Regions from separate parts of the Methyloversatilis discipulorum genome, predicted to be linked through region 4. Evidence: predicted binding sites of a transcription regulator. Region 4 holds the regulator's gene; each other region holds the start of a gene.
What was found. The regulator sigma-54, encoded in region 4, starts transcription at its own class of promoters, with help from an activator protein. The targets are predictions, from matches to a motif close to TGGCACNNTTCCTGCT.
Positions count from the first base shown of each region.

Region 1 (7,196 bases), 1.6 Mb from region 4:
CGGCACCGTGCCCGGCAGCAGCCGGTCGGCGACGCGCCGCTGGTTGGGGTCGAGCGTGCCGTACAGCAGTTCCGCCGCCTCGGCGATGTCTTCCATCGCGACCAGCCGGTTGCGAACCACATCGACCTTGCGACCTATCTGCCTCACTGCGTCGACGCGTGTGACGGGGCGCGGGTCCAGCCGCAGCTGGTCTGCCATCAGCGCGCCTATCGTCTCGCGGTAACGCTCCCACAGAGGCTGCTGAAGAGGAGTCAGCGACAAGCTCTGCTCCACCTCGGCCAGTTGCGTCTGCAGATCGTCGACGACACCGGCACTGCCGCCGCTGCGTGCCTCAGCCGGGGGGCCGCGTCGTGAGCGGTCGACGTCGCGGTCCGGTGCGGAGGCGCAGGCGGTCATCAGCAGCAGCACGAGGCTGAGCAGCGGGAGGGTGCGGGAAACGGGCATGGCATGTGGCCTGGGCTGTGGAACAGGCAGCCACGATGACAGCCACCGGCAAACACGCTGTGTCGCCGGGTCAAGCCATGTCGTGCGGGTGTAAGCGGGTGTTGCGCCCCGCCGTGCTCAGGCGCTGCCGAAAGAGCGACGGCTGGTGCGTGCCATCGCCTGACCGTCCGGCCCGTAGGTCGATGCCTGCTCGGCGGCCGACATCAGCACGGCAAGCGCCTGCTGGCTGGACTTCATCTGCGCGCGGATCATCAACCCGTTCGCCAGATTTGCGTCGTGTGCTTCGCGAGCCAGTTCGAGCAGGTCGGCAAAGGGTTTGCGGCAGGCGGTCCATTCCGGTCCGCTGGCGAACAGTGCGTCAATGTCGGCCTTCGCCGGCTTCACGCCGGCACGCGCAAGCAGCGCCGTGCGCGCATCGCCCAACTGCGCGAGGCGGCCGTAGACCTCCGACTTGCGTGCGGCAAGCACGGGCAGGGTATCGACATCACCGGATTCGAGCGCGCGGCGCTCGGCATCGAGATGGCCGATGGCCGCGCGCAAGGACGCGACCTCCTCGGTCATCAGTACGGACAGTCGCGCGGAAATCTGCGCGGCCAGTTCGTTCTGGGTCATCAGGTCGCCGGGCGCGTATTCAGCATCTGGCGCACGCTTTCGATCAGGCTGTCGGCCACGCGATCGGCGTTGACCTTGAAGCGACCGTCGGCAATGGCCTGCTTGATTTCATCGACGCGAGCGCTGTCGACCACCGGCACATTGGCAATGGTCGATTCGAGCTCGCGCAGACGCGAGGAGGTGCTCGAAACATCGACCTGGGCACCCGCGGAAGGCGTGGCCGAAGTCGAATTGGTCGGGGTGTTGCCCGACGAGTTGCGCGTGGTCGAAGTTGAAGTCGGACCAAGCGGCTTTCCAGTTCCGTCGATTTTCACGATGAACCCTTTCAGAAGACGTTCGATCGGTATTACGACGACGACACGACAAAACTTTAGAACTTTTTGTAGGGAGCCGTCTTACACCGATGCCTGATGCGCACTATATCAAGCACCGACGCGGCTGGCCGTCGAACAGACCCTAATAGATCACTTCGACGAGACCGCCCGGACGTGCTACGCCGCTCACCACCTGACCGCTGCCGGTGCGGATCTGCACTGTCTGGCCTGACTGCGCGGTGGCCAGCGCACGGCCATCGTGACTGACCGAGAAGCCGTTGCCGCGTGCGAACAGTTTCACGATCTGCCCCTGTTGCACGGCGACCGGTGCGCGCAGCCAGTCGGCGCGCAGCGGCTGGCCGGCACCGATGGCGACATTCACCGACTGCCCGACGGCCTGCTGAGGATCGGTAATCATGTTCGGCGGCAGTTCGGTGAGGTCGCCGCGCATGAAGGCGTAATCGCCGTCGGCCACCACCTGGCCACGGCCCAGCGCGCGCGCTGCGACGAGATAGTCACCTTCGATGCGAACGCGCGACGGAATGTAGACGGTCCAGTTGGCGCCGGCGAGGCAGCGTACGCCGACGCTGACGCGACCCCAGGGTCGGGCGCCCGGCGGCAGGAAGGGCTCGTGCGCCGTGCAGGCTGCCAACGCGATCCGCGCGTCCGGCTGGCCGACTTCGACCACAGCCTTGCCCGGCATGCTTGCCGCCTGCGCGGTCAGGTACTGGCTGACGGTAGCGCGCAGCGCCTCCGGTGAGGTCTGTGCCTGCGCGCTGGAGCACAGGGCAAGCAGCAGCATGAGAAGAGGACGGCGGAACATGGACGGATCTCCTGGCGATGGATGCATTCGATCACGCCGCTTGCAAGGTCGATGCCGGAAATAGCGGGTGAAGCACAGTTCTGTTCCGCTGCGCGGTGCCCGGAGCGAGCCGTGCGCCCGTTGCCGCAGGGAAAATCCTTTTCCGGCAAGGGTTTGAAGGCGGGTTGTTCGGTTTTGCGCGGCAAACCTTGCCGCTTCGAGGCGGCAGAAGACGAGGAAAGGCGGGGTGCGAACAGTCCTTTTTTGCCGTTTCCGGCAGCACCTCGGCGCTTAAAGTCATTGGCACGATAGCTGCAATGGACTGCACATCATGCCGACACCTCTCGACCGACATCTCAACCTGCATCAAGCCGCCCTCGGCGTGCGCGCCGCGCGCCAGCAGCAGCTGGCGTCGAACATCGCCAACGCCGATACGCCGCACTACAAGGCACGCGATATCGAGTTCCGGAGTGCGCTCGAAAGCGCGCTGGGCGGCAAGCTCGGTGGGCCGGTGGAACTGGCGCGTACTTCCAGCTCGCACATCGAAGCCAAGGGCAGCGGCGCACTTGATCAGTCGATGAAGTACCGCACCGAAACGCAGTCCAGCGTCGATGGCAACACGGTAGATATGGACGTCGAGCGCGCGGCATTCGCCGAGAACTCGGTGCAGTACGAAGCGCTGCTCACCTTCATCAGCGGTCGCCTGCGCACGATGCAGCAGGCGATCCAGGGCCAGTAAGGAGGCTGAACCATGGCAGGAAACATGTTCAACGTGTTCGGTATCGCCGGTTCGGCACTGACTGCGCAGTCGGTGCGACTGAACACGACGTCGAGCAATCTCGCCAACGCCGACTCCGTGACCACGGCCAACGGCCAGCCCTACCGCGCCAAGCAGGTGGTGTTCGAAATGAAGCCGATCGCCGACGGCGGCGAAGCCAGCGGTGTGCGCGTGACGCAGATCGTCGAGAGCGCGGCGCCGCTGCGCAGCACCTACGACCCGACCAACCCGGCTGCCAACGCCGACGGCTACGTGCAGATGCCCAACGTCAATGTCGTGGAGGAGATGGTCAACATGATTTCCGCCTCCCGCTCGTATCAGACCAACGCGGAAATGATGAATACCGCGAAGCAGCTGATGCTCAAGACCCTCACCATCGGACAGTAAGGACAACGCCATGGCTACCAATCCCGTCAATGGCAATTCTGCCGCCGACCTCTACAGCTCACTGAACACGACGCAGAAGCAGGCAACGTCAGAACTCGATGCGGCGCAGAACCGCTTCCTGATGCTGCTCACCACGCAGCTCAGAATGCAGGATCCGCTCAGCCCGATGGACAACGCGCAGGTCACCTCGCAGCTGGCGCAGATCAGCACCGTCGATGGCATCACCAAGCTCAACAGCACGCTGGAAAAGATGATGGAGAGCACCAGCGATGCGCAGCACCTGCAGGCGACGGCGCTGGTCGGCCACGCGGTGCTGATCGAAGGTTCGGACCTGAAGCTGGTCGAGGGGCAGTCGATGGGGGGGGTCGAGCTGACCACTCCGGCCGACGATGTCGTCGTCACCATCAAGGGTGCGAATGGCGTGATCGTCCGCGAGATGGCGTTGGGCGATCAGGAGGCCGGCATCACGCAATTCGTCTGGGACGGCAAGGACAACTCTGGCACGGCAGTTGCTCAGGATGGTTCGTACTCCTTCTCCGTGAAAGCGGTGCAGGGGGGCAAGACGCTGACCAGCACGCCGCTCGAACTCGCGGTGGTCGGCAGCGTCGAGCGCACCGGCGGTGTCACCCGCCTGAATGTGGGCCAGCAGGGGCTGGTCACGATGAACGACATCAAGCAGATCTACTGATCGGGAGTTGAATCATGGCCTTCCAGCAAGGACTTTCCGGACTGAACATCGCCTCCAAGGCGCTCGACGCGATCAGCAACAACGTCGCGAACTCGACCACCGTGGGTTTCAAGCAGTCGCAGGCACAATTTGCCGACATCTACGCGACCACGCTGGGCGGCGGCGGTTCGGCCCAGATCGGTATCGGCGCTCGGGTGAATGGCGTTGCCCAGCAGTTCGCGCAGGGCAACATCACCGTCACCAGCAATCCGCTGGACATCGCCATCAACGGTGAGGGCTTCTTCCGGATGAGCGACAACGGCGACGTGCTCTACACGCGCAACGGTCAGTTCTCGGTCGATAAGCAGGGCTACATCGTCAATGGCTCCGGTTACCGGCTCACCGGTTACGGCACCGACGCCAACGACAACATCGTGGTGACTGCACCGATCGATCTGCGCATCGACACTGCGCTGTCAGGTGCCGAACCGACGTCGACCACGGCGGCCGACCTCGCGGTCAACCTCGACTCGCGACTGTCGCCGCCGGTCACGGCGCCGTTCTCGACCGCAGACACGTCGAGCTTCTCGTATTCCACGTCGATGACCACCTACGACTCGCTCGGCAATCCGCATGTGATGTCGATGTACTTCGTCAAGTCGGCCACGCCGAACCAGTGGGATCTCCATACGACGCTGGACGGTGGCGCGCCGACGGCAGCGACCACCCTGACCTTTAATTCGAACGGTGGTCTGGTCGGCCCGTCCACGGTGGCGCAGTCCTTCGCCATCACCACCGGCGCCACCACGCCGCTGACCTTCGATCTCAACCTCGGCAACTCGACCCAGTACGGCACCACGTTCAGCGTGAATGCTGTTGCGCAGGATGGCTATACCTCGGGTCGGCTGTCCGGCCTCAGCGTGTCGCCGGAAGGCATCATCCAGGGGCGCTATACCAATGGCCAGTCGCGCACGCTGGGTCAGGTCGTGCTCGCCTCGTTCCAGAATCCGGATGGCATGGTGCAGCTGGGCAGCAACGCCTGGGCGGAAACCTCCTTCTCCGGTCCGCCGGCCGTCGGTGAGCCCGGCACGGGCAATCGCGGCGGTCTGCAGCCGGGCGCGGTCGAGGACTCCAACGTCGACCTCACCGCCGAGCTGGTTAACATGATCACGCAGCAGCGCGCCTATCAGGCGAACGCGCAATCGATCAAGACGCAGGATCAGATCATGCAGACGCTGGTGAACCTGCGCTGAGTTGAAATTGCCCCCACGCTCACGTCGTTCGCTGCCCCCCGAGGGGGCTGCGCTCGCCCTTGGGGCGGCCCTGCGGGCGGCGCGGCGCTTGCTTCGTGCGATTTGCCTGGAGCTTGGAGTCATCACAAATGGATAGAGAACTGCCATGGACCGCGTGATCTATACCGCGATGACCGGCGCGAAGTGGACGATGGAGCGCCAGGCTTCGGTCGCCCACAATCTCGCCAATGCATCGACCACCGGCTATCGCGCGGAGGAGCACCGTCTGCGTGCCGTGCAGGTGCAGACCGAGGCGTTCGCGTCGCGCGCATTCGTCATCGACGCCAGCGTGAAGAACGACTACACGCCGGGCGCGCTGCAGCAGACCGGGCGCTCATACGACATGGCGATACAGGGCAAGGGCTGGTTCACGCTGGCCATGCCTGACGGCACCGAGGCCTACACGCGCAACGGCCACTTCCAGGTCAGCCCGACCGGCATCCTGCAGAACCATGAGGGTATTCCTCTGCAGGGCGAGACCGGTCCGATCACCGTGCCGCCGGACACCGAGGTGACGCTGGGGGCCGACGGCACGCTGTCTGCCGTGCAGCGCACCGGCGGCGTGAACCAGGTCAACCCGATCGGCCGTCTGAAGCTGGTCGATCCGCCCGAGAACACACTCAAGCGCGGCGACGACGGCTTGTTCCGCTCGACTGCACCCGGACTGCAGCCGCAGGCACAGAACGTGCGTGTCGTCGGCGGCTACCTCGAAGGCAGCAATGTGAATGTGGTCGATCAGGTGGTGGCAATGATTTCGCTGTCCCGCCAGTTCGAGATGCAGACCAAGATGCTGCAGACCGCCGAACGCAACGACCAGGCTGCCTCGCAGGTTCTGGGCAACAACTGACAACCGGAGTAACCGACCATGATTCGCTCGCTGTGGATTGCCCGCACCGGCATGGATGCACATCAGACTCAGCTCGATGTCATCACCAACAACCTCGCGAACGTCAGTACCAACGGTTTCAAGCGTGCCCGCGCCGTGTTCGAGGATCTGCTGTACCAGACCATGCGTCAGCCGGGCGCGCTGAACACGCAACAGAACACCATTCCGTCGGGCCTGCAGATCGGTACCGGCGTGCGTCCGGTGGCGACCGAACGGATCCATACGCAAGGCAATATCCAGCAGACCGGCGGTACGCTCGACGTGGCCATCCAGGGCGAAGGCTTCTTCCAGATCCAGATGCCGGACGGCACGCTGTCCTATACCCGTGACGGCGCTTTCCAGAAGGACGCGCAGGGCGTCATGGTTACCTCAAGCGGCTTCCCGGTGCAGCCGCAGATCACCATTCCGGCTGATGCAGTGTCGGTCACCATCGGCCGTGATGGCGTGGTGAGCGTGCTGCAGGCCGGTCAGAACGCGCCGACCCAGATCGGCCAGCTGCAACTGGCGACCTTCGTGAATACCGGTGGCCTGCAGAGCGTCGGCGAAAACCTGTTCGTCGAAACCGCCTCCAGCGGCGTGCCGACGCCGAACACCCCGGGCACCAATGGCGCCGGCCTGCTCAATCAGGGCTTCGTCGAAACGTCGAACGTGAACGTGGTCGAGGAACTGGTGAACATGATCCAGACCCAGCGCGCCTACGAAATCAACTCGCGCGCCATCCAGACGTCGGACCAGATGCTGGCCCGACTGACCCAGCTGTAAGAGATCCGGCGGAGACCACCATGAATGCCCAACGCCTTCACCTTGCCGCCCGCTGCGCAGGTTTTGCCGTGGTGCTGGTCGTGGCGGCAATGCTTGCCGGCTGCGTCACGACGACGCCGCCGACCGCGGTGCATCAGCCGATGTCGGTGCGTCCGGAACCGCGTCCGCAGTATCAGACCAACGCTGGCGCGATCTTTCAGCCGGGCGCCGTGCGACCGCTGTTCGAGGACCGTCGCGCGCGCATGGTCGGCG
Region 1 covers NZ_AZUP01000001.1:4,240,767-4,247,962, forward strand. The annotation lists gene METFAM1_RS0119710 (Spy/CpxP family protein refolding chaperone) at 1-444, opposite strand, end outside; gene METFAM1_RS0119715 (flagellar protein FlgN) at 562-1,056, opposite strand; gene flgM (flagellar biosynthesis anti-sigma factor FlgM) at 1,056-1,370, opposite strand; gene flgA (flagellar basal body P-ring formation chaperone FlgA) at 1,513-2,193, opposite strand; gene flgB (flagellar basal body rod protein FlgB) at 2,504-2,911, shown strand; gene flgC (flagellar basal body rod protein FlgC) at 2,936-3,337, shown strand; gene METFAM1_RS0119740 (flagellar hook assembly protein FlgD) at 3,348-4,025, shown strand; gene flgE (flagellar hook protein FlgE) at 4,040-5,257, shown strand; gene flgF (flagellar basal-body rod protein FlgF) at 5,403-6,143, shown strand; gene flgG (flagellar basal-body rod protein FlgG) at 6,162-6,944, shown strand; gene METFAM1_RS0119760 (flagellar basal body L-ring protein FlgH) at 6,965-7,196, shown strand, end outside.
Region 1: a site for sigma-54 is predicted at 2,474-2,489, ahead of flgB (flagellar basal body rod protein FlgB). Genes of this name have one in related genera too.

Region 2 (7,196 bases), 1.0 Mb from region 4:
CGTTCGAGCAGGCAGGCGATGGCCTTGCCCACCGGGTCGGGCATCTGGTGGTGGTCGAGGTCGATGCCGCCGGCGGTGATGCGGCGCTGGCTCTTCGGCAGCACCATGCGGCCGGGGATGCCGACCACGGTCATGCCGGGCGTCACGTCCTCGATCACCACCGAGTTGGCGGCGACGCGGGCGTTCTCGCCGACGGTGATCGGCCCCAGTATCTTGGCGCCGGCGCCGACCACCACGCCGTCGTTCAGCGTCGGGTGACGCTTGCCCGGATTCCAGGTCGTGCCGCCCAGCGTCACGCCGTGATACAGCGTCACGTCGTCGCCGATCTCCGCGGTTTCGCCGATCACGACACAGGCGCCGTGGTCGATGAAGAAGCGGCGGCCGATGCGCGCACCCGGATGGATGTCGACATTGGTGAACAGTCGCGACAGGAAGGACAGCAGTCGCGGCAGATAGCGCAGGCCGCGCCGCCACATCGCGTGCGCGAAGCGGTGCGCCACCAGCGCCTGTATGCCCGGGTAGATGGTGAGCAGTTCGAGCTTGTTGCGCGCCGCCGGGTCGCGGTCGAACACGCAGTTCACGTCCTCGCGCAGCATCGCGAACAGCCCGGGTGCGGCTGTTGCCGCCGGCGACAGCGCGCCCGCCGTGCCTTGTTCGCCGCTCATGACGCCTCCGGCAGCGGCTGCGCCGCTTCGAGGTAGAAGGCCTTCAGCTGGGTGGCGTCCGGCGACTGCTTGTTGGCGGTCGCGTAGGCGCGGATGCGCTCGATGATGTGCGCCACCTCGATGTCCGACGGATACAGCCCGAGCCGCGCACACGCTTCGAGCACCGCGTGCGAACCGGAGTGCTTGCCCAGCACCAGCCGATGGGCGCGGCCCAGTTCGGCCGGGTCGAAGCTCTGGTAGTTGCGCGGGTTCTTGATCAGGCCATCGACGTGGATGCCCGATTCGTGCGTGAACACGGCGTCGCCGACGATGCTCTTGTTGGCGGCGATGGCGCGGCCGGATGCGCGTTCGACCAGGCGCGAGATCGGCAGCAGCGACTGCGACGAGACGCCGCTGTCGATGCCGTGAATGTGGCGCAGCGCCATCACCACCTCTTCCAGCGGTGCGTTGCCGGCGCGCTCGCCGAGGCCATTCACCGTCGTATTGGCATGCGTCGCGCCGGCGCGGAAGGCGGCCAGCGTATTGGCGGTGGCCAGACCGAGGTCGTTGTGCGCGTGCATCTCGATTTCGAGGTCGACCGCCCGGCGCAGCTGCGACACCAGCACATAGGTGCCGAAGGGGTCGAGTATGCCCAGCGTGTCGGCGATGCGGATGCGGCGGGCGCCGGCCATCTGCGCCTCTTCGGCAACGCGGCACAGGAAGTCGATGTCGCCGCGCGACGCGTCTTCCATGCCGACGCTGACCTCGACACCGGCGTCGAGTGCGCGCTCGACGTGCGGACGGATCTGCTCGATCACCCAGTCGCGATTGCGCCGCAGCTTGCCGGCGATCTGCAGGTCCGACACCGGCAGCGACATGTGCACGATGTCCACCGGGCAGCGCAGGGCCGCCCTGAGGTCGCTGTCCGTCATGCGCGCCCACACCATCAGTCGCGCGTTCAGGCCCAGCATCGCGATGCGCTCGATCACGTCGAGCTCGGCCTCACCCATGGCCGGGATGCCGATCTCCATCTCCGGCACGCCGGCGTCATCGAGCGCAGCGGCGATCGCGCACTTCTCGTCGGCGGTGAACGCCACGCCGGCCGTCTGCTCGCCGTCGCGCAGCGTGGTGTCGTTGATGATGAATGCGGCTGCCATGTCGTCGGACCTCCTGCAGAGCATTCAGCAAGCGCTGTGCCACGGAGCTTCGTTGGCGCAAGTGATTGATGTTGATGGCGGTTTCGCGCGCATCGCGATGTCGCGCATGCGACATGTCCGTCGGCCGTGGCGAGGCTGTCGTGAATGTTTCGTTTGCAACAGGTGTTCTGCCTTGGGGTTTCGATACAGGCCGTCATCGCGAGCAAGCTCGCTCCCACAGGAGCCTCGCTCGTGCCGCCGACAGGGCATGCTTTTTGTGGGAGCGGCCTTGGCCGCGATGCGGCCGCTGCAGTCCTGCGGCTTCGATCCAGGCTGCCGTCGGGGTCAGAAGACCCCTCCCACAGAAGCCTCGCTCGTGCCGCCGACAGGGCATGCGTTTGTGGGAGCGGCCTTGGCCGCGACGCGGCCGCCGCGGTCCGCCGGCTCCGATCCAGGCTGCTGTCGGGGTCAGAAGACTCCTTCCACAGAAGCCCCGCCCGTGTCGCCGACAGGGCGTGCTTTTGTGGGAGCGGCCTTGGCCGCGATACGGCTGGTGCGGTTCGCCGGCTTTGATCCAGGCTGCTGTCGGGGTCAGAAGACTCCTCCCACAGAACCCTCGCTCGTGTCGCCGACAGGGCATGCTTTTTGTGGGAGCGGCCTTGGCCGCGATGCGGCTGGTGCGGTTCGCCGGCTTTGATCCAGGCTGCCGTCGGGGTCGGAAGACCCCTCCCACAGAACCCTTGCTGGCAGGGGGCTGCTTACTCGCGGGCGAGGTTGCGCGTGTGCAGCGGCAGTTCGACCGTCACGTCGGCGTTGCCGAGGCGGGCGCAGCAGGCGAGGCGGGAGGCGGGCTGTACGCCCCAGGCGTCGTCGAGCTGGTCTTCCTCGTCGTCGTCCGCTTCATTGAGCGAGGCGGCGCCGGCGCGCACATAGACGTGGCAGGTCGAACAGGCGGCGACCTTCTCGCAGGCATGTTCGATCGCGATGTCGTGCGCCAGCAGCGCGTCGCAGATCGAGGTGCCGGCGGCGACCTCGATGCGGGCGCCGTCCGGGCACAGCTGCGGATGCGGCAGTACGGTCAGCGTGCTCACGGCTGCAGCTCCGACACGCGGGTGCCCGACAGCGCGCGCCGGATGCCGGCGTTCATGCGCAGGCCGGCGAACTCGGTGGTGGCGGCGTTCAGCGCTTCGCTCAGCAGCTTGAGCTTGGTGCTGTCGTCGCCGGCTTCCAGCGCTTCGGCCAGCGCATACATCGCTGCCTGGATGGCGACGAACTGGTCGTGCGTCAGCAGTGCGTGACCGTCTTCGGCCAGTGCCGCCTCGGTGGCGTCGACCAGACGGCGCGCCTCGACCTGGGCCTCGCGCAGCATGCGCGCCGCCATGTCGCTGTCGGCCTTGCCGTAGGCGTCGATCAGCATGTCGGCGATCTGCGCGTCGCTGAGACCGTAGGACGGCTTGACCTCGATGTGCGCTTCGACGCCGCTGGTCTGTTCGCGCGCCGACACCGACAGCAGGCCGTCGGCGTCAATCTGGAAGGTGATGCGGATGCGCGCCGCACCGGCCACCATGGGCGGGATGCCGCGCAGTTCGAAGCGCGCCAGCGAGCGGCAGTCGCTCACCAGTTCGCGTTCGCCCTGCACGACGTGGATGGCCATCGCGGTCTGGCCGTCCTTGTAGGTGGTGAATTCCTGCGCGCGTGCCGCCGGTATCGTCGAGTTGCGCGGAATCACCTTCTCGACCAGGCCACCCATGGTTTCCAGACCGAGCGACAGCGGGCATACGTCGAGCAGCAGCCAGCTCTCTTCGCCGGCCGGCTTGTTGCCGGCCAGCACGTCGGCCTGTATCGCGGCGCCGATGGCCACCACCTGATCGGGGTCGAGGTCGGTCAGCGGCTCCTGGCCGAACAGCTTGCGCACCGCGGCGCGCACCTGCGGCATGCGCGTCGAGCCGCCCACCATCACCACGCCGTCGACCTCGTCGGCGGCGACGCCGGCGTCACGCAGTGCGCGGCGCACCGGCGCCATGCTGCGCGACACCAGGTCGCCGGTCAGCAGCTCGAACTGTTCGCGCGACAGATCGAAGGAAACGCTGCGGCCATCGTCCAGCGTCAATGCGATCTTGGTGACCGGGGCACTCGACAGCGCCTCCTTGGCGCTACGCGCCCGCGCCAGCATCATGCGCGTCTCGCCGGGGGAAGGCGCTGCGAGTGCCAGTTGCTGCCGCAGCCAGTCGGCGATCCGGTGGTCGAAATCGTCGCCGCCAAGGGCGGAGTCACCTGCGGTCGACAGCACTTCGAACATGCCCTGTGACAGCTTCAGCACGGAGATGTCGAAGGTGCCGCCGCCGAGGTCGTAGATGGCGAAGGTGCCGTGTGCGGCACGGTCCAGACCGTAGGCGATGGCGGCTGCGGTAGGTTCGTTAAGCAGGCGCAGCACGTTCAGGCCGGCCAGACGCGCGGCGTCCTTGGTGGCCTGGCGCTGCGCGTCGTCGAAATAGGCGGGCACGGTGATGACGGCACCGACCAGATCGCCGCCGAGCGACGCTTCGGCGCGGTCGCGCAAGGTGCGCAGTATCTCGGCCGACACCTCGACCGGCGAACGCACGCCGGCGCGCGTGTCCAGACTCAGCATGCCCGGCGTGTCGACCAGCGCGTAGGGCGTGGCGGACGCGTCGACGTCGGCCAGCGAGCGGCCCATGAAGCGCTTGACCGACACGATGGTGTTGCGCGGGTCCTCGGTCTGCGCCGACTGCGCAGCGTGGCCGACGACGACGGCGTCTTCGGTGTAGCGCACCACCGAGGGCAGCAGCATGCGGCCGTCGTCGTCCGGCAGCACGCGGGTGAGGCCGCTGGCGACGGTCGCCACCAGCGAATTCGTGGTGCCCAGGTCTATGCCCACGGCCAGCCTGTGCTGGTGCGGTGCGGCGCTCATGCCCGGTTCGGCGATCTGCAGCAGGGCCATGTCGGCGTGCTCCGGTTGATTCGTGGACCGGCGTCAGACGCCGAAGCTTTCGCCGCAGCCGCAGGCCGACTTCACGTTGGGATTGTTGAACTTGAAGCCTTCGTTCAGGCCTTCGCGTACGAAGTCGAGCTCGGTGCCGTCGAGGAAGGGCAGGCTTTTCGGGTCGACCAGCAGGGTGACGCCGTGGCTGGCGAACTGGATGTCCTCGGGCTGCAGCGCGTCGGCGAACTCGATTGCGTAGGCGAGGCCCGAACAGCCGCTGGTCTTGACCGCCAGCCGCAGGCCCACGCCCTGGCCGCGCTTGACCAGGCTTTTCTGCACGTGCCGCGCGGCGGCTTCGCTGAGCGTGATGGTCATGTCCGTCACCTCACATCGAGAAGGAGCTGCCGCAGCCGCAGGACGAGGTCGCGTTCGGATTGCGGATGACGAAGCGCGAACCTTCCAGGCCGTCCTCGAAGTCGATCTCGGCGCCCATCAGGTACTGCATGCTCATCGGGTCGACCAGCAACGTGACGCCGTCGGTGACGATGGGCGTGTCGTCCTCGTTCACGCCTTCCTCGAAGGCGAAGCCGTACTGGAAGCCGGAACAGCCGCCACCAGTGACATAGACGCGCAGCTTCAGCGCCGGGTTGCCTTCTTCGGCGATCAGGTCGGCGACCTTGGCGGCCGCGGCTTCGCAGAACTTGATCGGCGACGGCAGCGGCAAGGTGGCGGTCGGGGCGACGGTACTTTCGGCAAGCGTGCTCATGGCGTGTCCTTTCAGGCGGCTTCGACGGTGTCGGGGGCGGTCTGCCGGGTGCGGTAGTCGGCCACGGCTGCCTTGATCGCGTCTTCGGCGAGGATGGAGCAGTGGATCTTCACCGGCGGCAGCGCCAGCTCTTCGGCAATTTCGGTGTTCTTGATCGCCAGCGCCTCGTCCAGCGTCTTGCCCTTGACCCATTCGGTCACCAGCGAGCTCGACGCGATGGCCGAGCCGCAGCCGTAGGTCTTGAACTTGGCGTCCTCAATGACGCCGTCGGCGCCGACCTTGATCTGCAGCCGCATCACGTCGCCGCAGGCCGGCGCGCCGACCATGCCGGTGCCGATGCCTTCCTCGTCAGTCGAGTAGGAACCGACGTTGCGCGGGTTGTCGTAGTGATCCAGCACCTTGTCGCTGTATGCCATGGTTGTTCTCCGTTCAGTCGTTGTGGAGGAAGGTGTTCAGTGAGAAGCCCACTGCACGGTCGACAGGTCGATGCCGGCGCTGTGCATGTCCCATAGCGGCGACAGCTCGCGCAGCTTGCGCACCGCGGTCGACACCTGCTCGATTGCCGAATCCACCTCCTGCTGCGTGGTGAAGCGGCCGATCGAGAAGCGGATCGAGCTGTGCGCCAGTTCGTCGCTGCGGCCCATCGCGCGCAGCACGTAGGACGGTTCCAGGCTGGCCGAGGTACAGGCCGAACCGGACGACACGGCGATGTCCTTCATGCCCATCAGCAGCGATTCGCCTTCGACGAAGTTGAAGCTGATGTTCAGGTTGTGCGGTACGCGACGTTCCATGTCGCCATTGACGAACACCTGGTCGAGTGCGCTGAGCCCGCTCAGCAGGCGGTCGCGCAGCATGCGGATGCGTTCGTTCTCGGCGCCCATGTTCTCGCGGGTGAGCCAGTAGGCCTCGCCCATGCCGACGATCTGGTGCGTCGGCAGCGTGCCCGAGCGCATGCCGCGCTCGTGGCCGCCGCCGTGGATCAGCGCTTCGATGCGCACGCGCGGCTTGCGGCACACGTAGAGCGCGCCGATGCCTTTCGGGCCGTAGGTCTTGTGCGCCGACAGCGACATCATGTCGATCGGCAGCTCGTCCAGATCGAAGGCCACCTTGCCGGTCGCCTGCGCGCCATCGACGTGGAACAGCACGCCCTTGTCGCGACAGATCGCACCCAGCGCCGCCACGTCCTGGATGACGCCGGTTTCGTTGTTCACGAACATGACCGAGGCCAGCACGGTGTCCGGCCGCAGCGCCGCGCGGAAGGCCTCGATGTCGATCAGGCCGTTCTCCTGCACGTCGAGCAGCGTCACTTCGCAACCGCTGCGTTCCAGTTCGCGCACCGTGTCGAGCACCGACTTGTGCTCGGTCTTCACGGTGACGACATGCTTGCCGCGGCCGGCGTGGAACTGCATCGCGCCCTTGATGGCGAGGTTGTTCGACTCGGTGGCACCCGAGGTCCAGACGATTTCGCGCGGGTCGGCTCCGACCAGCGCGGCCACCTGTTCGCGTGCCAGTTCGACCGCCTCTTCGGCAGCCCAGCCGTAGGCGTGCGAGCGGCTGGCCGGGTTGCCGAAGTTGTCGAACAGCCAGGGCAGCATCTTGCCCACCACGCGCGGGTCGACCGGGGTGGTGGCGGCGTAGTCCAGATAGATCGGGCGATTCATGTCGGCTTCTCCTGCATGAGGGGGTTGCATCCCTCTCAGCAAGTTGCG
Region 2 covers NZ_AZUP01000001.1:3,637,629-3,644,824, forward strand. The annotation lists gene cysE (serine O-acetyltransferase) at 1-665, opposite strand, end outside; gene nifV (homocitrate synthase) at 662-1,801, opposite strand; gene fdx (ISC system 2Fe-2S type ferredoxin) at 2,539-2,871, opposite strand; gene hscA (Fe-S protein assembly chaperone HscA) at 2,868-4,739, opposite strand; gene iscA (iron-sulfur cluster assembly protein IscA) at 4,773-5,096, opposite strand; gene erpA (iron-sulfur cluster insertion protein ErpA) at 5,107-5,487, opposite strand; gene iscU (Fe-S cluster assembly scaffold IscU) at 5,499-5,903, opposite strand; gene METFAM1_RS0117050 (IscS subfamily cysteine desulfurase) at 5,940-7,148, opposite strand.
Region 2: a site for sigma-54 is predicted at 1,828-1,843, ahead of nifV (homocitrate synthase). Genes of this name have one in related genera too.

Region 3 (7,196 bases), 990 kb from region 4:
TCTCGCGCAGCGACTCCTCGATCTTGGACGGGCCGAAGAAGTTGTATTCCACCCAGGGAATGCCGTACTTCTCTTCCATGTGCCGCGAGATGTAGTTCATCGAGCGGTAGCAGTGCAGCACGTTGAGCTTGGCCTTGGGCGTGTTCTCCAGTTCGGCGATGGTGCCGTCGCCGGACCACTGGGCGATCACGCGCAGACCCATCTCTTCCAGCAGGATGCGGCTGGACCAGGCGTCGCCACCGATGTTGTAGTCACCGATGATGGCCACGTCGTACGGGGTCGACACGAAGTCCGGGCGCTTGTCTTCGGTCTTGTCGAACACCCAGTCACGGATGGCGTCGTTGGCGATGTGGTGACCCAGCGACTGGCTGACGCCGCGGAAGCCTTCGCAGCGCACCGGCACGATGGTGTGGCCGTCGTATTCCTTCGACTTCTTCTTCGACACCGCTTCGATGTCGTCACCGATCAGGCCGATCGGGCACTCGGACTGCACCGAGATGCCCTTGTTGAGCGGGAACAGCTGCTGGATCTCGTCCATGATGACTTCCAGCTTCTTGTCGCCGCCGAACACGATGTCCTTCTCCTGGAAGTCGGAGGTGAACTGCATCGTGACGAAGGTATCCACACCGGTGACGCCGATGTAGTAGTTGCGGCGAGCCGCCCACGAGTACTGACCGCAACCGACCGGGCCGTGGGAAATGTGGATCATGTCCTTGATCGGACCCCACACCACGCCCTTTGAACCTGCGTAGGCACAGCCGCGGATGGTCATCACGCCAGGCAGCGACTTGATGTTCGACTTGACGCCGCAGTCGGGCTTGCCTTCCTCGTGCACGTTGAGGTGCTTGGCGCGCTTCTTCGCGGTCTTCTCGGGATAGGCCTTCAGCACTTCTTCGATCAGCGCTGCGTTCTGGGCCTTCTTTTCGTCTATGGTCATGCTCATTTGATCACTCCTTGTCGAGAGCTGAGGGTAGAGAACCACGGTTGTCGCCGGCGGAGGCCGGGAGCCTGCGGGCGACGCCCGCGGCTCCCGACCCTCGACTCTCGGGTGCTCAGGCGGCAGCGGCTGCCTTGCCGACTTCCGATTCGTCGACCTGCTTCATGATCCCGTGCTCCATCAGCAGATCTTCGAGCTGGTCCATCGTGATCGGCGTCGGAATCGTGCCGTTGCCCGCGTTGGCGTGAACCTTCTGCGCCAGGTCGCGGTACTCGTTAGCCTGCTTGGAATCCGGCGCGTACTCGAGCACCGTCATGCGACGCAGCTCGGCGTGCTGGACGATGTTGTCGCGCGGCACGAAATGGATCAGACGCGAACCCAGCATCTTGGCCAGCGACTCGGCCAGTTCCAGTTCCTTGTCGGTCTGGCGCTCGTTGCACACCAGGCCGCCCAGGCGCACGCCACCCGAATTGGCGTACTTCAGAATGCCCTTGGAGATGTTGTTGGCGGCGTACATGGCCATCATTTCGCCGGACATGACGATGTAGATTTCCTGCGCCTTGTTTTCGCGGATCGGCATCGCGAAGCCACCGCACACCACGTCGCCCAGCACGTCGTAGGACACGTAGTCGACGCCGTCATAGGCGCCGTTCTCTTCGAGGAAGTTGATCGAGGTGATGACACCGCGACCGGCGCAGCCGACGCCGGGTTCCGGGCCACCGGACTCGACACAGCGGATGTCGCGGTAGCCGATCTTCATGACGTCCTCGAGTTCCAGGTCCTCGACCGAACCGGCTTCGGCGGCCAGCGACAGGATGGTGTCCTGTGCCTTTGCGTGCAGGATCAGGCGGGTCGAGTCGGCCTTCGGGTCGCAGCCGACGATGAGGATCTTCTGACCCATTTCGGCCAGAGCGGCCAGGGTGTTCTGGGAGGTGGTCGACTTGCCGATGCCGCCCTTGCCGTAGAAGGCGATTTGTCTGAGAGATGCCATGTTTGATTCTCCTGAGTCGATGAACAGTTGATTGCCGCTGACCAAGCGATCATTGGCCACGTACCGCGCCACCGGATGCAGCCCCTTGTGCCCATTGTTGGTCTTCGTGGTCAGCCATTGGCGGCAAGTCATGGTCGGTGCATGGCCTGTTCAGCAACTGCCGTGCCATTCATCATGCATTCTCTATAAACGGCTTGCAGACGTCGTTTCAGAGATTCACATCGACGTTTCCATGAGTCGCCGGGCGGTACGACAAACGCGACAATCAGCCCAGCGCTGTGAGGATTGACCGGGCTGCGACAGAGCCGACACAGGGCCACATGAGCTGTGTGGTCAATGCGTCATCGGGCGCACCGGCGGGCGTTCCGGCGCGCAGTCAGGCCTGATGCCGGACAAGGACGACGCAACGGGTACGGCACTTGCTGTGGTCACGCATCCGCCCAGCAAAGACACGTCCATGTCCACGCAAGAACCTGTCGTTCCAGTCGCCGCGCCTTCGGTCAGTTCGACCGCAGGTACGCAGAACCCGCACTTCGCCCGCATCGGTGGCGAAGCGGCGATCGTTCAACTGGTCGACCGCTTCTATGCGCACATGAGCGAACGCCCGGACGCACAGGGCATACGCGCCATGCACGGTGTCGACCTCACCGACGTCAAGCGCGTGCTGGTGAATTACCTCGTCGAATGGATGGGCGGTCCGCAGCGCTACTCGGTCGAACGTGGCCATCCGCGTCTGCGGCGCAAGCACCTCGCATTCGCGATCGGCCCGGCCGAACGCGACGCGTGGATGAACTGCATGCGCACCGCCCTGCAGGAAGTCGTCAGCGACGGCGAACTGCGCATGCAACTGGAGCACGCCTTTTTCAAGACCGCGGATTTCATCCGCAACGATCAGGGGAATCACCATGAGCATCACCATCGCTAGCTCCGCCTTTGCCGCACTGGAAAACGAGAAGCGGCTGCTCAACGCCGTGTTCAAGGGACCGACGCACAAGCCGGGTCGTGTCGGCTTCCGCGGCGACATCGCGCTGAAGTTCGCGCAGCAGTTCGCCGACGAAGCCCGTCCGCCCGAAATCAGCAGCGACCAGGTGATGGCTGCGGCGCACGAGGGCGAAACGCACATCGCCTTCCTGACCTGCTTCCTGCTGTCCTTCGAGTACCTGAAGATGCTGGCCGAAGTACTGGGCGATGCGCTGTCGCCGCAGGGCAAGTACATCGTGTTCTGCGACAACATCGACCTGTCGAAGAAGTACCAGGTGCAGTACGGCGGTGCGACCTTCCACGTGCTGCCGATCGACGAAGCCACCGTCTATAACGAGACGCTGGAACTGCTCTATCTGGAGAAGAACGACCTGAAGAAGCTGGACACCGCCGGCAAGCTGGACGCGGTCGTCGACGCCGCGATGAAGTTCACCGGCAAGTTCCCGGAGATCAGCTACGAAGAGGGCCTGAAGCTGATGGGGCCGGTGCGCAATCTGTACGAAAACCGCCCGGTCTGAGTGTGGGCCCCCACGCTCGCAGCCCCCATGGAGGCTGCGCAGTTCCACGGTCGGCTTTGCACAGCCGACCGGTTACGCGGGCGGCGCGTCGCACTGATGGATCGGTGAAATGGCACACATTGTCTTCTTCGAAAAGCCCGGCTGTGCCGGCAACGCGCGGCAGAAGCAGTGGCTGCGCGATGCCGGCCACCAGCTTTCGGTGCGCAGTCTGCTGACCGAGCCATGGACAGCGGCGTCATTGCTCGACTTCCTCGACCCCTTGCCGGTGGCCGACTGGTTCAACCGCGTTGCGCCGCGCGTGAAGAGCGGTGAGGTGCAACCGGAGCAGCTTGGCCGGACAGAGGCGCTGGCGCTGCTGCTGGCCGAGCCGCTGCTGATACGGAGGCCACTGCTGCAGGTGGGCGCGGAGCGGCGGGTCGGCTTCGATCCACCGGCAGTGGACCGCTGGATAGGCCTGACGCCGGACGCCGCGGCACGGCTGCGTGAAACGTCGGAAGGCTGTGCCGCCGGCAGCATGGCTTCGTGCCGCCCGACGGAATGAAAAATCGCCGCTCAGTCCGGCGTCATGTCCGGCTGCAGCACCACTTCGTCGGGCAGCACGCCTCCGTTGCCCAGCAGTTCCAGCGAGCCGAGCGGGGAATAGCCGTCGTCGCCCTCCAGCAGCACGGTGGCGTCGGCCGGCAGCCCCTGCAAGGCCACGATCAACTGTTTCACTGTCATCGACATCCGCTCACCCATGTCCTCGCCATCGCGCTCCCCTTCGCCCTCGACGACCACCCGCTACTTCCTCACCTACCGCGGCGTGAAACTGCCGCTGCAGTTCGCCGAAGAGTTGCAGCCGGACGCGCTGCGCAACCGCAACACCTGGTTCCAGGTCGACTACGACACGGCTGGCCGCATCGTCCGCGCCGAGAAGAAGGTCTACGGTGAAACCGAGATGCGTCACGAATACAGCTGGAGTGCCGACGGTCGCCTGCTGCGTGCCTGCATCGTCATCGGTGACGAAGAACCGCAGGTGGTCGACTTCCCCGCCTGATCGACGCCGCCTCAGCCGGCGAACGCGAACAGCGCCGGCTCGCGCTGGCGGTAGAGCCGCAGCCACATCAGCGTGGCCGGCACCAGCGAGGTGAGGGCGAACCACAGCGTGTCGTCGCTGGCCGGCCCCTGGTCGGGCAGCGTGCGCGTCAGCAATGACCAGCCGGCCCAGTCGATCTCCGGCAGGCGGCGGCTGGCTTCCGCCGGCAGGCCGTTCATCAGCCGGGCGATCACCAGCAGCAACCGGCCCACCTCGGCGCGGGTCAGCCGCGACGACAGAAACTCGTCGCGCTCCAGCCCTTCGCCGAGGATGAGCACGCCGCTGCAGGCCTCGTCCAGCATGGCCAGCGAGGCGGCACTGAACAGCGCTTCGGTCATCGCAGTCGAGCCTCGCGACTCAGGCACCGATGCGGTATTCGTAGTTCAGCCGCGTCATCTTGCCCACAGCGCCGCACTTGACGCAGCGCCAGCCGGCCGAGAAGGCCTGTCCGGTGCAGCTGTCGTCATAGGTCTGGCGGCAGCCGACATGGCCGCATTCGCACTGGAAGGTCTGGCCATTGCACTTGCCGGCTGCGCCGAGGCGGTTGCCGGTACAGAGGCCGCGATCGGCCTTGATTGCGTCGTAACTCATGATGATGTTCTTCCCGTTGTCCGGTTCTTGTCGGGGTGGCGTGGACGCGATCAGACGAAGCTGAGCAGCTCGACCGTCACGTTCTCTTCGCCCATCTGCGCCTGACAGGCCAGGCGCGATTTCGAGCTGACGCCGACCAGCGCGTCGAGCTTCTCGTTCTCGGCGCGCGTCGTCTTCGACAGGCTCTTGCGCCCCTCGTTGACCGCGATGTGACAGGCACCACACTGGGCCTGACCGCCGCACTTGCTGATCAGCTTCTCGCCGGCGGACAGGATGGCGGCGAGCAGGGTGGTTCCCGGTGCGACTTCGAGTGCCGTTCCGGACGGCATGATGGTGAGCTGTGGCATGGCGCTTCTCCTTGTCGGTGTGTGTGTGAAATCGATGGGCGAGGCGCTGCGCTCAGGCCGCCTGCGCCGACACGGCGGCGAGGCTGTCCAGCGGCAGCGCGATGCGGGTGATGTTCTGCTCGGCCAGGAACTTCGCTTCCATCCGCGTCGGCTCGTCCGGCAGCAGCGCCCAGTGACGGTCGCTCGAGCGCTTCATGATCTGGCGCGCGAACGAACGGGTGAGCTGGTCGTTGAAGCGGCAGCCGAGGAAGAGGAAGCTGCGGCCGCTGCGCAGCGCCTGCACTTCCTGCGGAATCGGCGTCTGGATGTCGATTTCGGTCAGCACCTCGACATAGTCGGAATCCGATACCAGGTAGTTGCCAGCCGGGCTGGTCGAGCCGATCGGCTTGTACAGCAGCGTTGCCCAGTCGGGCGCGCGGTCGGGTAGCGGATTGCCGTCGCGGTCGTACCAGCCGGTCCAGCTGCCGAAGTGTTCCGACTGCGACAGGCCCTGCACCTCGCCCCACTTGACGCCGGCCTCGTGCAGCGCGGTCGACATCGCCTCGTCGTACCAGGTGTCGACGATGAGCGGCAGATTCAGGCTGGCCAGCCAGGCATGCAGCGGCGAGGCGGAGGGTGCTGCCGCGAAGGCGTTGTTCATCAGGTCAACCACCGTCTTGCGGTGCTTGAAGTTCTCGATGAACTGCGCCGCCTGGGTCAGCCGGCCGCGTATCTTGTGCGGCACCGACACCTTGGCGGTGAGCAGCGCGACCAGCGCCTCGGGCGTACCGGGCACCGCGTACTGCGGCACCAGCGACAGCATGCCGGGGCCCAGATAGGGCACGACGCGGCCGGCGCGCAGCCCTGCTTCGATCTCGGCCGGCAATTGGGTCAGGGGGGATGTCATGACTCGTCCTCGTAACGCGGTTCAGTAGATGGCGGCGCCAGCGCCGACGTTGGTGGCGGCGTCCTTCAGCGTCTTCACCACGAAGCGCACTTCGTCCTGCTCGATGAAGCCGTGGAAGGGCAAGGCCAGCGAGCGGTCGGCGATGCGGTCGGTGTTGGCGAGCTGGCCGCGCTTGTAGCCGTAGCTCTGGTAATGGAACTGCTGGTGCAGCGGCCGGCTGTAGGCGGCCGCCTCGATCGCCTCGGTGTCGAGATCCTCGATCAGCTGCGCGCGCGCGCTGGCGGTGAAGCGCTTGCCCAGATGCACGACGTAGAGCATCCAGTGCACCTCATCGACGTCCTGCGCCAGATAGGGCGGCTTGATGCCCTCGAAGGTCTGCATCTGCTCGTGGTACCAGACCTCGACCTGCTTGCGCCGCGCGTGGATTTCGTCGATGCGCTCGGCCTGGGCGATGCCGATGGCCGCGGTGACGTCGCTCATGTTGGCCGAGAAGGGCACGCGGCTGCCGACCGACACCGAATTGCGGTCGCTCAGCCCGTGCGCGCGCAGGTAGCGCAGTTCGCTGGCCAGGCGCGCGTCGTCGGTCAGCACCATGCCGCCCTCGCCGCAGTTCAGCGCCAGCGGTTGCGAGAAGTCGAAGATGGACAGGTCGCCGAAGGTGCCGACCAGCTCGCCGAGGTAGCGCGAGCCAATGGCTTCGGTCGAATCCTCGATCAGCGCCAGCCCGTGCGCGTCGGCGATGTCGCGCAGCGGCTTCCAGGCGGCCGGATGACCGTTGCAGTTGTTGCCGATGATGGCGCGCGTGTTCGGCGTGATGCGCGTCAGCACCGATTCCGGCGCCACCGCACCGGACCAGTAGTCGATGTCGGC
Region 3 covers NZ_AZUP01000001.1:3,614,599-3,621,794, reverse strand. The annotation lists gene nifD (nitrogenase molybdenum-iron protein alpha chain) at 1-943, opposite strand, end outside; gene nifH (nitrogenase iron protein) at 1,053-1,928, opposite strand; gene METFAM1_RS0116900 (group II truncated hemoglobin) at 2,386-2,853, shown strand; gene METFAM1_RS0116895 (hypothetical protein) at 2,834-3,427, shown strand; gene METFAM1_RS0116890 (ArsC/Spx/MgsR family protein) at 3,537-3,968, shown strand; gene METFAM1_RS20275 (hypothetical protein) at 3,980-4,141, opposite strand; gene METFAM1_RS0116880 (DUF6156 family protein) at 4,164-4,463, shown strand; gene METFAM1_RS0116875 (ribonuclease HepT family protein) at 4,475-4,840, opposite strand; gene METFAM1_RS0116870 (hypothetical protein) at 4,860-5,093, opposite strand; gene METFAM1_RS0116865 (2Fe-2S iron-sulfur cluster-binding protein) at 5,144-5,440, opposite strand; gene METFAM1_RS0116860 (SIR2 family NAD-dependent protein deacylase) at 5,493-6,326, opposite strand; gene METFAM1_RS0116855 (DegT/DnrJ/EryC1/StrS family aminotransferase) at 6,348-7,196, opposite strand, start outside.
Region 3: a site for sigma-54 is predicted at 2,081-2,096, ahead of nifH (nitrogenase iron protein). Genes of this name have one in related genera too.

Region 4 (7,196 bases):
TGTAGCGCATGCCGATGATCCAGACGCCGGCGGCGGCACCCGTCTCGACCGAGCCGACCGCCTCGCCGGCGGCGTAGCTGCCGCGGCTGCCGCCGAGGATGCCGATGATGTTGCCGAGCGTGCGGCCGCTGACGCCCTCCTTCGCGGCGGCGACCTGCTCGGCCTTCAGGATGTCGAACTTGACCACGTACTTGGTCGTCTTGAACTTGCCCTTCTGCAGCATCTTGCGCGCGGAGCCGGGGTCGCCCATCGAGTAGGCGAGCTGGAACTCGTTCAGCAGCGGACCCATGTCCGAACGTTCGAGCACCTTGAAGTTGGCCTGCGACAGTTCCAGTTCGCCGAAATCAGCGATGTTGTTCGACGCGAACTTCTGCGTGAACGTCGCGTTGTTGCTCTTGATCTCGCCCGGCACGACGACCACCGTGGGGCCCGGCTTGTTCTTGTTGCTGTATTCGACAGCCTTGTACATCGCCTTGTCGGCGCTCTCGTTGGCCTTCTGCGACACGCTGTCGCCAGCGGTCGGCGAAGCGCTTTCGAAGGTGGGCTGGGCGTACGCGAGCGGCAGCAGGCTGCCGACGGCGGCGGCGAATGCCGCGGATTTCAGTGCGCGATGCAAGGTGATGTTCATGGAGGTCCCTTTCTCTGAAGATTGCTGGGACGCCTGCGCCCCGTTATGTGTCCGCGCGGTCGGGCCGCGCGGTGCCTATTTGCTTTTCTTCTTGCCGCTTGCGGGCGGATTGGCCGCGCAGTAGCCGCCGAGCAGCGAACTGACGACGGCGTCGGCCTGTTCCTCGATCAGCGTGCTGGCCATGCCGAGCGTGTCGCTGCCGGAATACGATTCGGCTTTCGCGCTGGCTTCGGAAATCATCTTTCCGCCGGGGGTCATCAGTACGTACGCAATCGAAACATAGACCTCGGGAATGCGCAGCACAGGATTGATCGTCGAACGGGAGTCGATCGTGCCGCGCATCACCAGTTGTGCGCCCATCTTCTTCGACGCCGCGAGCGCTGCGTCCGGGTCGTTGCGGAAATAGGCATCGACCTCGGCCTGCGCGATCTGCGCGCGGATTTCCTGCTGGGAATAGGTGCGGATGCCGTGCTTGAGCAGGCGCTTGTTGATCGAGTTGAAGTGCGGGCTGAAACGGGCCTGCTCGGCAGTGACCCCTTCGCCGGTGCGCTCGCCCATCACGATCATGATCTTCCGGCGCCGCAGTTCGTCAAGGCAGGCCGGCGGCAGCGACAGCACGTGCGCGGCAGCGGCGGCACGGGCTTCCTCGTCCGCGGCGGCGTCCTTCTTCGCGTCCTCGGAGAAACTGAAGGCAAGGACGCCGGGGGCCGCGATGGCGAGGGCGGTGGCAAGCAGTGCGGGGCGCAGGAATCGGTCGCGCAACATCGGGCAGCTCCGACGTTCGAAGACGATCGACTATACCAAAAGGTTTTTGCCTGTCCGGCAGGCCCGGCGCGCCTTTCGGGGACGTCTTGTTGCATAGCGCACGAAAGCAGGTGCGACCCGCCACCGCGGGCGGGCCGATGCTGCCGCGTTCAGGTCTTCGAGCACTCGCTGATGAAGGCCTTGCGCTCGTCACCCTTCAGCGATTTGGCGCTGGCTTCGGCGCGACACTGCTTCTTGCGCGCTGCAGCATCGTCGGATGCGTCTGCAGTGGTCGTCGCCTCGCTCTTTCCGGACGACAGGCAGCTGCTCATGAAGGACTTGCGCTCGTCGCCCTTCAGCGACTTTTCCTTCGCCTCCTTGTTGCAGGCACGCATCCTGTCCTGCTGTGGGCCGGCGACGGCGGCATGCGGGAAGGAGGCGAGCAGGGTGATGCTGACGAGTGTGCAGCTGAGCGTAAGGCGGGTATTCGGCATGACTGAGCTCCTGGCTGTGCAGCATGAAATGACAATACCGGCGGCGGCCCGGGCGGGCTGCCGTCGTGCATGTTATGCATATGTCATCATCATGTACAGTCGCCGGGTCAGCCATCCTCCCCGCCGAGGGCGCGGCGCTGGCGTTCGACGAATTCGAGCGTCGAATCGATGCCGCGGAAACTCAGTATCGTGGTACGCACGGCGGCCTCGACCAGCACCGCCAGGTTGCGGCCAGCTGCAACCGGAATGACCACCTTGCGTATCTTCACGCCGAGGATGTCCATCACCTCGTTGTCCAGCGGCATGCGCGTGGCTTCGGGCAGGCCGGTCACCTGCTTCTGCAGATGCACCACCAGTTGCAGCTTCATCTTGCGCCGACAGGCGGTTTCGCCGAATACGGTGCGGATGTTCAGTACGCCCAGCCCGCGCACTTCGAGGAAATCCTTCAGCAGTTCCGGGCAGCGTCCTTCGAGCACATTGGGTGCGATGCGCGAAATGTCGACGCAGTCGTCGGCCACCAGGCCGTGACCGCGCGAAATCAGTTCCAGCGCCAGTTCGCTCTTGCCGACGCCGGAGTCACCGGTGATCAGCACACCCATGCCCAGCACGTCCATCGACACGCCGTGCAGCGTGGTCTGGTCCGCCAGTTCGCGCGCCAGATAGGCGCGCAGCTGGTCGATCACCGAGGCAGCGCTGCGCTGCGTGGTCATCAGCGGGATGCCGCGGCTGGCGCAGCCGCTGCGGATGGTGGGCGGCGGATCGGCACCGTCGGCAACGATGAAGGCGGGCGGACGGGCGTCGAGCAGGGTATCGACGATGTCTTCGACCTTGCGTGTCGAGACGCTTTCGGCCCACAGGATTTCCGGCACGCCGACGACCTGTATGCGTCGGGTGTGGATGGTGTTCAGGTGGCCGACGAGGTCGGCCGGTGACAGACCGATCTGGTCGGCGACGATCAGCGTTTCACCACTGCCGCACTGCCATTGCAGGCGCAGCCGGTCGCGATTGTCCTCAAACAGCCGCGCGACGCTGAGTTTCCGCATGCGCGGGCTGCCAGGCTGTGAACAGGGTGTGGATGGCGGGTACGTCGGCGGCCTGCATCAGCTGTTCGCGGAAGGCCTTGTCGGCAAACATCTGCGCCAGCTCGGACAGGATCTGCAGATGCAGTTCGGTCGCCTGCTCCGGGACCAGCAGCACGAACAGGAGATTGACCGGGCGGCCGTCCGGCGCGTCGAAGGCAACCGGGTTTTCCAGTCGCACGAAGCCGCCGATGGCTTCCTTCAGGCCCTTGATGCGGCCATGCGGAATGGCCACACCCTGGCCGAGGCCGGTCGAACCGAGCTTTTCGCGCGCGAACAGGCTGTCGAACACCTGGCTGCGGGCGATGCCCTGGTTGTTTTCGAAAAGCAGGCCGGCTTGTTCGAACACACGCTTCTTGCTGCTGGCGTCGAGGCCGAGGCAGATGTTCGAAATGGGCAACAGCTTTGCGATAAGCGTCATGTCAGGGGCTACTCCGAACACGCGGCGGGCGCGGTACCGAGGTTAACGGTCGCCGCGCCGGAAAAGTTGATTGCACTGCAACAAGGCCGCGGATTATACGCCCCTGGCAGCGGGCAATCGTTTCATTCTGCCGCCTGGTGCTTCAGTGCTTCACGGGTGTGTTCGCCGGACTTCTCCTTGTGCTTGAGCACCTGGCGATCGAGCTTGTCGATCAGGTTGTCGAGCGTCGCGTACATGTCCTCGCTTTCGGCTTCCACGAAGATGTCCTTGCCGCGGACGTGCAGCGTAACTTCCGCCTTCTGTCGCAGCTTTTCCACCGACAGGATGACGGAAACGCTGGTCACGTGGTCGAAATGGCGGATCACGCGGTCGAGTTTCGTTTCGACGTATTCGCGGATGGCCGGGGTGACTTCGAGGTGATGGCCGGTGATGGTGAGGTTCATGCTGCCTCCTTTCGTTACGGGACGAAAAATGCGTGGCGATCGGGTCGGTCGATGTGATCCGTCTCAGATCGCCTTGCGCACGCTGACCGGCGGGATGTTCAGGGACTCACGGTACTTGGCGATGGTGCGCCGCGCAACGACGATGCCCTGCTGGCCCAGTATCTCCGCGATGCGCGAGTCCGACAGCGGACGCTTGGCATCCTCGGCGCCCACCAACTGGCGGATGAGCGCGCGGATCGCGGTGGCCGAACAGGCCCCGCCACTTTCGGTCGCCACATGGCTTCCGAAGAAATACTTCAGTTCGAACAGGCCGCGTGTCGTCGCCATGTACTTCTGCGAGGTGACACGCGAAATGGTGGATTCGTGCAATTCGAGCGTTTCGGCGATCTCGCGCAGCGTCAGCGGTCGCATCGCCACCTCGCCGAACTCGAAGAACTGGCGCTGCCGTTCGACGATGGCCTGCGACACGCGCAGGATGGTGTCGAAGCGCTGCTGCACGTTCTTGATCAGCCACTTGGCTTCCTGCAGCTGACCGGACAGGCCGCTGCCGCGCTGGCCCTGCAGGATTTCGGCGTACAGACGGTTGATGCGCAGCCGCGGCATCGCGTCCGGGTTGAGCAGGGCCGTCCATTGACCGCGCACCTTGCGTACCACCACGTCGGGCACGATGTAGCGCGCGTCGATCGGTGCGAACTGCGCGCCCGGGCGCGGGTTCAGCGAGCGGATGAGTGTCTGCGCGGCGCGCAGAAGCTCTTCGTCGCAGCCGACGGCGCGGCGGATCTTGGCGAAGTCACGCGCGGCCAGCAGGTCGATGTGCTGGTCGATGATGGTGCGAGCCAGTGTCGACACTTCGTCGGTGGGCAGCGCATTGAGCTGCAGCAGCAGGCATTCGCGCGGGTCGCGGGCACCGACGCCAACCGGGTCGAAGTTCTGCAGCTGGCGCAGCGCGATCGACAGGTCGTCGAGGTCGATGTCGGCTTCTTCCGGCAGCAGCTCGACCAGTTCGGTCAGTTCCTGGTTCAGGTAGCCGTCGTCGTCCAGCGCCTCGATCAGCAGGCGGATCAGGTAGCGGTCGCGCTCGCTCATCTGCGACAGCGCAAGCTGACCACACAGGTGGTCGCGCAGCGAGGTACCGGCGGCCTGTACGTCCTGGTAGTCGCCGTCCTCGTCGTCGCCGCCGCTGCGTGAGCCGTAGCTGCCGCTTTCGCCGGACCAGTCGTCCATGTCGGCGCTGCTGGCGCTCTCCTGGGCGCGCTGCTCCTCCTGCTGGGCGTCCGCGCTCTCCTGCGGCGTGCTGTCGCGCGTCTCGCCCATGCTGTCCTGCGGCGGCTGGTAGTTCGCGACCGGCTCGCTGTCGTCGCGCTCGAGCATCGGGTTCTCGTCCAGGAAGCGTTCGATCTCCTGGTTGAACTCGATGGTCGACAGCTGCAGCAGCCGGATGGACTGCTGCAGTTGCGGCGTGAGCGCAAGATGCTGGGAAAGTTTGAGTTGCAGCGACTGCTTCATGGTGTGCAAATTTCGGCGGTCTAGAGGCGGAAGTGTTCGCCGAGATAGACCTTCCTGACGCTCTCGTTATACACGATTTCTTCAGGCCGGCCGCTCGCCAGTACCTCACCGGCGTTGATGATGTAGGCGCGATCGCAGATGCCCAGTGTCTCGCGCACGTTGTGGTCGGTGATCAGTACGCCGATGCCGCGCTCCTTCAGGAAACGGATGGTTTTCTGGATGTCGATGACGGCGATCGGGTCCACGCCGGCGAATGGTTCGTCGAGCAGGATGAAGCGCGGCGACGTCGCCAGCGCGCGGGCGATCTCGACGCGGCGACGCTCGCCGCCCGACAGCGCCGCGGCCGGGCTCTTGCGCAGGTGGCCGATGCCCAGCTCTTCCAGCAGCTCGTCCAGCCGCGCGGCGCGCCGGGTCGCATCCTTCTCGTTCAGCTCGAGGATGGCGAGGATGTTCTCCTCGACGTCCAGCTTGCGGAACACCGAATTCTCCTGCGGCAGGTAGGACAGCCCCTCGAGCGCCCGCCGGTGGATGGGCAGGTGGGTGAGCCGCTCGCCGTCGAGATGGATCTCGCCGCCGTCGGCGCTGACCAGGCCGACGATCATGTAGAAACAGGTGGTCTTGCCGGCGCCGTTCGGGCCCAGCAGTCCGATCACCTCGCCACTGCCGACCTCGAAGGACACGTCCTTCACCACCGGGCGCGACTTGTACTTTTTGCGCAGCCGTTCGACCTTGAGCCGGCTGACAGTCCGGGAATCACTCATCTTGTTCGGGTTGTTCGCGCAATACCTTGTGAATGCTATCGGCGGAAAAACCGCGAGATTGCAAAAATCTTGCCTGTTTCGCCCAGCTTTTGGCATCCGACGGGCGGGCGTCGAACTTGCGGGCCCACACGGCACGGGCGCGGACCGCCTCGTCGTCGCCGACGCTGGCCAGCGCATCCGCGACGTCGGCCTCGGCCACGCCGCGCTGTTTCAGGTCGTACTGCAGCCGGCGCGTGCCGAAGCGCGCCGCGCGTGAGGTTACGAACTGCCCGGCGAAACGGCTATCGGACAGCAGCCCGCACTCCTCGAAACGGACGAGCAGGGCGGCAATCTCGTCCTCGTCGCCGTCCTCGCGCAGCTTGCGCGCCAGTTCCGCCCGGCTGTGGTCGCGCCGCGCGAGCAGGCGCAAAGCCTTCTCGCGCAGCGCGGCGTTCACGCGGCGTCCGCCTTGCTGTCCGGCGCGATCACCGCCAGTTCGGGCATGCCGCAGGCGACACGCACCTTGTTCTCGATTTCGCGGGCCATCGCCGGATTGGCGCGCAGGAATTCGCGCACATTGTCCTTGCCCTGGCCGATGCGGTCGCCGCTGTAGGAATACCAGGCGCCGGACTTCTCGACGAACTTGTGCAGCACGCCCAGTTCGATGATTTCGCCTTCGCGCGAAATGCCCTCGCCGTACAGGATGTCGAATTCGGCCTGCTTGAACGGCGGCGCCACCTTGTTCTTGACCACCTTGACCCGGGTTTCCGAACCGACCACCTCTTCGCCCTTCTTGATCGCGCCGGTGCGGCGGATGTCCAGGCGGACCGAGGCGTAGAACTTCAGCGCATTGCCGCCGGTGGTGGTTTCCGGGTTGCCGAACATGACGCCGATCTTCATCCGGATCTGGTTGATGAAGATGACCAGCGTATTGGTGCGCTTGATGTTGGCGGTCAGCTTGCGCAGCGCCTGGCTCATCAGGCGGGCCTGCAGGCCGGGCAGCGAATCGCCCATTTCGCCCTCGATTTCAGCCTTCGGCGTCAGCGCGGCGACCGAGTCGATGACGATGATGTCGACGCCGCCCGAGCGCACCAGCATGTCGGCGATTTCCAGCGCCTGTTCGCCGGTGTCCGGCTGCGAG
Region 4 covers NZ_AZUP01000001.1:2,625,029-2,632,224, reverse strand. The annotation lists gene METFAM1_RS0112300 (hypothetical protein) at 1-628, opposite strand, end outside; gene METFAM1_RS0112295 (hypothetical protein) at 704-1,393, opposite strand; gene METFAM1_RS0112290 (PsiF family protein) at 1,543-1,866, opposite strand; gene hprK (HPr(Ser) kinase/phosphatase) at 1,974-2,909, opposite strand; gene ptsN (PTS IIA-like nitrogen regulatory protein PtsN) at 2,878-3,366, opposite strand; gene hpf (ribosome hibernation-promoting factor, HPF/YfiA family) at 3,489-3,809, opposite strand; gene METFAM1_RS0112270 (RNA polymerase factor sigma-54) at 3,873-5,315, opposite strand; gene lptB (LPS export ABC transporter ATP-binding protein) at 5,336-6,076, opposite strand; gene recX (recombination regulator RecX) at 6,069-6,512, opposite strand; gene recA (recombinase RecA) at 6,509-7,196, opposite strand, start outside.